Regions from separate parts of the Streptomyces sp. NPDC046712 genome, predicted to be linked through region 2. Evidence: riboswitches for the same ligand, from Rfam matches in the RefSeq annotation. Region 2 holds a riboswitch; the other holds the start of a gene.

Region 1 (3,773 bases), on a different contig from region 2:
GAGGAGCGCGGCGAGGGCAAGTTCCCCAAGGGGCTCGTGCTCCGGCTCTTCGCCTATCTGGTGGCCGGGCACCTCTTCGCCGGGTTCCTCTACCTGCTGTTCATGCTCGGCGGGCAGAACCAGTAGCGGAGGGGGGAGGGGTCACCCCACGACGACGAGCCGCTCGCGCAGCCGCTCCCGGGTCTCGGGGCTGATCTTCAGGCCGTCCGAGAGGTAGCTCTCGACCGTGCCCCAGGTCTGCTCCATCGTCTCGAACGCCGCCCGCAGGTACTCCAGACGCGCATCGAAGAGCGGGCTGAGCAGCTCCATCACCTCGGGCGACATGGCGTCCGCGGCGGTGGAGCTGCGGCGCACCTTGTACCGGCGGTGCGGATCGTTCGACTTCACATAGTCGGCCTCGATCGCCTCGCGCTCGACGCCCACCGCGAGCAGCGAGATGGCTATGGACAGTCCGGCCCGGTCCTTGCCCGCCGCGCAGTGCATCAGCGCGGGGATGCTGTCCTCGGCCATCGCGTGCAGGATCCGGCTGTGCTCCGCCGTCCGCTCGACAATCATCTTCCGGTACGAATCGGACATTCGACCGGCCGCCTTGCCGTCACCCAGGGCGGCGCGGAGCTGCTCCAGCTCGCCGGTGCTGACCAGCTTCCAGAACTCCTTGCCGTCGGCCGGGTCGTTGAGCGGGATGTTCACATTCCGTACGCCGGGAAGTTCGACGTCCGCGCCCTCGACCTTCCGGTCCGCGTGATTGCGGAAATCGAAGATCGTGTGCAGCCCGAGGGTGGAGAGGAAGGCCGCGTCCTCCTCGGTGGCGTGCGCGAGGTGGCCGCTGCGGAAGAGGCGTCCGAACCGCACCGAACCACCGTCCACGGTCGGCAGGCCGCCCACGTCCCGGAAGTTGCGTACCCCGGCGAGCTCGGGTTCGGTCGACGGGACCTGCGGCAGCTGCTGCGTCACGAGTGCTCCTGAAGGTTGGCGGGTCGAGATCGGTTCCTGGGGCAATCATCCCGGGTGGGCTCGGCTCCGCATACCCCCGGGGCATGGGAATGGGTGTTCTGTCCGAATTGGGCCCTTAGGTATAACGCGCCCTGTTAATAGGGGAGATGGGCTTCGGTGCGTGAGCAGCGTCATAAAAGTGACGGACCGTGCCTGATCGTTCCGGGCAATCTCCTTACCGGAAAGGGGCATCGAGGTTCCGTCATCCACGGAGGGTGACCGGAATTCGGCGCGAATATCACGGCCGTGAATGCGAATGAAAAATGGCGGCTTGTTCGCCTCGACCCCGCTCGTCTACGGTCACCGTCAATCCGGTCGGACCGCCGAATCCTGCCACCGTCCGGAATCCGCACCCACCCACGTATGGCAGGAGCGGGGGACCCAGGTAAGTACGCCGAACCGGTAGATCCGGACGGCTCGGGGTGAAGTCGCGTGAGAACGCGGCCGGACATCTCCAGTCCGAACCCGACAGCTCACCTCGCAGGCGACGGAGAGGAATTCGCCATGCCCGCGAAGGGTAAGCATCGCCGTCCCAAGGTCAACCCGATCACGCGCGGATTCGTCGCCGCCGGCGCCGGTGGCGCCGTCGTCGCCCTGCCGCTCCTCGGTGCGACCGGAGCCCACGCCGCCGACAAGGGCGCCCCGGTCGTGACGCCCGAGCAGGCCGTTGCCGCCGTCGCCGCGGCTCCGGCCGCCGCCCCTGCCGCCGCGCCCGCCGCGAAGCCGAAGACGTACTCCGTCGTCCCCGGTGACTACCTGTCCAAGATCGCGGCCGAGCATCACCTGGCCGGCGGTTGGAAGAAGCTCTACGAGGACAACCGTCAGGTCGTCGGCGAGAACCCCTCGCTGATCTTCCCCGGCATGAAGCTCACCCTCGGCGCCAAGTCGACCGCCAAGGCGACCCCGAAGGCCACGGCCCCCAAGGCCGCCCCCAAGGCCGCCCCGAAGGCCGCGCCCAAGGCCGCTCCGAAGAAGGCCGAGAAGTCCTCCGCCAGTGCCGCCGAGTCGCGCAGCTCGCGCTCCACCGAGCGCAGCACGGTGGAATCCGCCCCCGCGCAGGCCGCCCCCGCGCAGGCCTCGTCCTCCGGCTGGGTCGCCCCTGTCGGCGGCGGTGTCTCCACCCCGTACCGCGCCTCCGGCTCCATGTGGTCCTCCGGTTACCACACCGGCGTCGACTTCATCGCCTCCTCCGGCACCTCGGTCAAGGCCGTCGGCGCGGGCACGGTCCACTCCGCCGGGTGGAGCGGCGCGTACGGCAACGAGGTCGTCATCCAGCACGCCGACGGCACGTACTCCCAGTACGCCCACCTCTCCTCCCTCTCCGTCTCCGCCGGTCAGACCGTCTCCGGCGGTCAGCAGATCGGCCTCTCCGGCTCGACCGGCAACTCCAGCGGTCCGCACCTGCACTTCGAGATCCGCACCGGACCGAGCTACGGCTCGGACATCGACCCGCTGGCCTACCTGCGCTCGCACGGCGTCGGCATCTGACGCACGCTCAGCACCCCGAAGGGGCCCGGCACCTGTGCCGGGCCCCTTCGGGCTTTCCGTATTCCGGCTTGGCAGAATCTTGAACGGTGGCGTATCTCACCAGGCGTCAACCCCTCCTTACGGTCGCGTAGGTCACACATGTAAGGGAAAGATGAGCTCCCGTGGCAGACGATTCGAGATCAAGAGACATGCACGTATTCGGGTCGTACGCGGCGATCGGTGACAGCTTCACCGAGGGCGTCGGAGACCCGGGGCCCGACGGGAAGTTCCTCGGCTGGGCGGACCGCTTCGCGGTGCTGCTCGCCGACCAGCTGCCGGAGCACGACGCATTCCGTTACGCCAACCTGGCCGTACGCGGCCGCCTCCTCGACCAGATCGTGGAGGAACAGGTGCCCCGCGCGAAGGAACTCGCCCCCGACCTGGTGAGCTTCTGCGCGGGCGGCAACGACATCATCCGCCCCGGCAGCGACCCCGACGACGTCGCCGAGCGCTTCGAGCGGGCCGTCGCCGAGCTGACCTCGGCCGTCGGCACGGTCATGGTGACGACCGGCTTCGACACCCGCGACGTACCCGTGCTGCGCCACCTGCGCGGCAAGATCGCCACCTACACGGCCCATGTCCGGGCCATCGCGGACCGCTACGGCTGCCCGGTCCTGGACCTGTGGTCGCTCAAGTCCGTGCAGGACAGGCGGGCTTGGGACGACGACCGGCTGCACCTCTCGCCCGAGGGTCACACCAGGGTCGCGCTGCGTGCCGCCCAGGTCCTCGGCATGGACGTGCCCGCCGACCCGGACCAGCCCTGGCCGCCGCTGCCGCCGAGGAACACGCTGGACGTGCGGCGCGACGACATCCACTGGGCCAAGGAGTACCTGGTGCCGTGGATCGGGCGACGGCTGCGGGGCGAGAGCTCGGGCGACCACGTGGAGGCGAAGCGCCCGGACCTCATGCCCCTCTGAGCACGACGGGGATCGATACGGGGTTCGGTGCGGGTTCGGGTGCGGGGATCCGTTCGGGGATCCGCTCCAGGACACCGCCGGCGAACACGTCGTACAGCGGCAGCGTCTCCAGATGGACGTAGCCGATGTGGCAGTCGCAGACGGCGAGGGGGCAGGCGCGCGGACGCAGGGCGGCACGGTATGAACCGTCGTAGAGCCGACCCAGCTCCGCCCTGACGAAATGGCAGCGCCGTACCGTTCCGTCGCCGTCGACGGAGATCACCGACTCGCCGGTCCGGCAGGGGAGACCGGCCGAGCGGTGCGGATGGCGGCTGTACGGGAAGAGGGGGTCGAGGG
Region 2 (3,773 bases):
GGTCGAGGTGCCCGAGATCGAGGCCGCCGTCGACGAGGAGCTGGCCCGGTTCGCCGCCGAGGGCCCGACGCCCGAGGAGATGGAGCGCGCCCAGGCCCAGTTGGAGCGCGAGTGGCTGGACCGGCTGGGTACGGTCGCGGGCCGCGCCGACGAACTGTGCCGCTTCGCGGTCCTGTTCGGCGACCCGCAGCTCGCCCTCACCGCCGTGCACCGGGTCCTGGACGTCACCGCGGCGGAGGTGCAGGCGGTCGCCAAGGCCCGACTGCGCCCGGACAACCGCGCGGTGCTCGTCTACGAGCCGATCGGCACCGAACAGAGCGACAGCGACGAGGAAGAGGGAGCGGACCAGTGACCGACGCTGCCGCGTCTTTGACGAGCATGGACTTCCACCCGCAGCCGAAGCCCGGCACAGCACGCCCCTGGGCCTTCCCGGCCCCGGACCGCGGAGCGCTGGACAACGGCCTGACCGTGCTGCGCTGCCACCGCCCCGGCCAGCAGGTGATCGCCGTCGAGATCATCCTCGACGCGCCGCTGGACGCCGAGCCCGAGGGCCTGGACGGCGTCGCCACGATCATGGCCCGCGCCCTCTCCGAGGGCACGGACAAGCACTCCGCCGAGGAGTTCGCGGCCGAGCTGGAGCGCTGCGGCGCCACGCTCGACGCGCACGCCGACCATCCGGGCGTACGGGTCTCCCTGGAGGTCCCCGCCTCCCGGCTGCCCAAGGCGCTCGGTCTGCTCTCCGAGGCGCTGATCGCGCCGGCCTTCCTCGACACCGAGGTCGAGCGGCTGGTGCGCAACCGGCTCGACGAGATCCCGCACGAGACGGCCAACCCGGCCCGCCGGGCCGCCAAGCAGCTCTCCAAGGAGCTGTTCCCGGCCACCTCCCGCATGTCGCGGCCGCGCCAGGGCACCGAGGAGACGGTGGAGGCGATCGACGCCGCGGCCGTCCGCGCCTTCTACGAGGGGTACGTCCGGCCCTCCACGGCCACCGCCGTGGTCGTCGGCGACCTGACCGACGTGAATCTGGACAAGATTCTCGCCGAGACGCTGGGCGAGTGGACGGGGAACACCGCGGAGCCGCGCCCCGTCCCGCCGATCACGGCCGACGACACCGGCCGGGTCGTCATCGTGGACCGGCCGGGCGCTGTGCAGACCCAGCTGCTCATCGGGCGCGTCGGCGCCGACCGGCACGACCGCGTCTGGCCGGCCCAGGTCCTCGGCACGTACTGCCTCGGCGGCACCCTCACCTCCCGCCTGGACCGCGTCCTGCGCGAGGAGAAGGGCTACACGTACGGCGTGCGGGCCTTCGGTCAGGTGCTGCGCTCCGACGGCCAGGGCCACGGCGCCTCGATGCTCGCCATCAGCGGCTCCGTCGACACCCCCAACACCGGCCCGGCACTTGACGACCTGTGGAAGGTGCTGCGCACCCTCGCCGCGGAGGGTCTGACGGACGCCGAGCGCGATGTGGCCGTGCAGAACCTGGTGGGCGTGGCCCCGCTGAAGTACGAGACGGCCGCCTCCGTCGCCGCGACGCTCGCCGACCAGGTCGAGCAGCATCTTCCGGACGACTTCCAGGCGCAGTTGTACGCGCGTCTGGCCGAGACCGGGACGGTGGAGGCGACGGCGGCCGTCGTCAACGCCTTCCCGGTGGACCGTCTGGTCACCGTGCTCGTCGGTGACGCGGCACAGATCGAGGAGCCGGTGCGCGCCCTCGGCATCGGCGAAGTGACCGTTGTCACGGGCTGATTGAGGCAACCGAGCGCCACTTCGAGGACCCCGACGTCAGGTTACGTCGGGGTCCTCCCCTTTGTCCGTATTACTGGAGAGGGTGGGCGTATGCCCTGTGGCATGTCTTACAAACAGGCGTGTCTGTTTGGTGATTGAAAGACGGTCCGCTTAGCGTCGGTCCGGCTGTTCGCCAGTTGCACCCGCCGCACCCGCGGCATCGGACAGTCATCGCCGAGTCCCCGTCAGGCGCGAGCCTGGGGAGCCGGGGACCCACACGAAGTCCCTGGGGTGAATCGGACGCCTTCGCATCCGTGCGGAGGGGTCCGTAGGAGACCTTCCTGCTCCGAACCCGTCAGCTAACCCGGTAGGCGAGAAGGAAGGAAAGGATCAGCCACTACATGGCGTTCACCCGTGCCACCGGGAAGCATCGTGGTCCGAGCCGTCTGGCGCGCCGCAGCGCGGGCATCGCCGGCGTCGCGACGCTCGCCACCACCGGCGTCATCGGAACCCTCGCCTCCCCGGCGCTCGCCGCCGACGCGGACTCCCCCTCCCTCGAGGACACCGGCCTGACCCAGGTCGTCGCCGCCGACTCCCTCGCGGACACGATCGACGCCCAGGCCGCCGCCCAGGAGCGCGAGGCCGCCGAGGCCCTGGAGCGGGCCAAGGCCGAGGCCCGTGCGAAGGCCGAGGCGAAGCGCAAGGCCGAGGCCCGCGCCAAGGAGATCCGCGAGGCCAAGGAGCGCGCCGCCCGCGAGGCCGAGCGCAAGCGCCTGAACTCCTTCCAGCTCCCCGTGGCCGGCTCGTACGTGACCACCAGCTACAAGGCCGGCGGCGCGCTCTGGTCCTCCGGCAGCCACTCCGGCGTCGACTTCCGCGCCGCCTCCGGCAGCCGGGTCGTCTCCGTCGGCTCCGGCACCGTCGTCGAGGCCGGCTGGGGCGGCGCGTACGGCAACAACATCGTCATCCGGATGAACGACGGCACGTACACCCAGTACGGTCACCTGTCGGCCATCAGTGTCTCGGTCGGCCAGTCCGTCACCCCGGGCCAGCAGATAGGCCTCTCCGGCTCGACCGGCAACTCGACCGGCCCGCACCTCCACTTCGAGGCGCGCACCACCGCCGAGTACGGCTCCGACATCAACCCGGTCGCGTACCTGCGCGCCCGCGGCGTGAACGTCTGAGACGCGTCCGAGGCGTGAGGGCCTGACAAGGCCCGCTCCGCAGCACGTCAGAAAAGCCCCGGCTCGTACAGAGCCGGGGCTTTTCGTTGGCCAAAAGATATCCATGTTCCCGGAGACCCATCCGAAATACCGCCCTGCTGCAATAGAGTCGCCGACGAACCGGTTTCGCGCGGATTAAGGCGGAGGTCGAACATGCGCATTCCCGCGCACTCGGTATGCACGGCGATTCGGGACGACATCGTCTCCGGGGTCTTCGCATGCGGCAGCCGGCTGACCGAGGAGCAGCTGGCCCGCCGCTACGGAGTCTCCCGCGTCCCGGTCCGCGAGGCCCTGCGCACCCTGGAGTCCGAGGGCTTCGTGATCACCCGCCGCCACGCGGGCGCCCATGTCGCCGAGCCCACCGAGCAGGAGGCGGCGGACCTGCTCGACGTACGGGCCCTGCTCGAGCCGCTCGGCGCCGCCCGCGCCGCCCAGCGCCGCACCGAGGCCCACCTCAAGGTGCTGCGCGGCCTGGTCAGGCTGGGGCAGGAACGGGCCAGGCGCGGCCAGGGCGAGGATCTGCGCTCGCTCGGCGGCTGGTTCCACGAGACGCTTGCGCAGGCCTCCGGCAGCCCGGCACTCACGGCGCTGCTCACCCAGCTGCGGCACAAGATCGCCTGGATGTACGCGGTCGAGCCAGCCGCCCAGCCCGTCGAGGCATGGGCCGAGCACGGGGCGATCGTGGACGCGGTGGCGCGCGGCGACGCCGAACGGGCCCGAGCCCTGACCGCGCTGCACGCGGAGCGCTCCCTGGCGCAGCACCGGCTGAAGCGGTCGGAGCGCGGACGTGTGAGGGCTTCGCAACACGTCGTAAACACCGCGAGC

The links. Region 2 has a riboswitch for cyclic di-AMP ahead of ABZ939_RS26630 (M23 family metallopeptidase). Riboswitches for the same ligand answer to the same signal wherever they lie in the genome.
Positions count from the first base shown of each region.
Region 1: it holds a riboswitch for cyclic di-AMP, as region 2 does, so the genes downstream of both, ABZ939_RS09720 (LysM peptidoglycan-binding domain-containing M23 family metallopeptidase) here and ABZ939_RS26630 (M23 family metallopeptidase) in region 2, are expected to answer to the same signal.

Region 1 covers NZ_JBEYYW010000005.1:272,005-275,777, forward strand. Annotated here, with positions in the region: gene ABZ939_RS09710 (DUF6126 family protein) at 1-126, shown strand, start outside; gene ABZ939_RS09715 (tyrosine-protein phosphatase) at 142-954, opposite strand; cyclic di-AMP (ydaO/yuaA leader) riboswitch at 1,305-1,493, shown strand; gene ABZ939_RS09720 (LysM peptidoglycan-binding domain-containing M23 family metallopeptidase) at 1,498-2,481, shown strand; gene ABZ939_RS09725 (SGNH/GDSL hydrolase family protein) at 2,670-3,437, shown strand; gene ABZ939_RS09730 (STM4011 family radical SAM protein) at 3,424-3,773, opposite strand, start outside.
Region 2 covers NZ_JBEYYW010000023.1:40,905-44,677, reverse strand. Annotated here, with positions in the region: gene ABZ939_RS26640 (pitrilysin family protein) at 1-352, shown strand, start outside; gene ABZ939_RS26635 (pitrilysin family protein) at 379-1,746, shown strand; cyclic di-AMP (ydaO/yuaA leader) riboswitch at 1,948-2,114, shown strand; gene ABZ939_RS26630 (M23 family metallopeptidase) at 2,127-2,909, shown strand; gene ABZ939_RS26625 (GntR family transcriptional regulator) at 3,102-3,773, shown strand, end outside.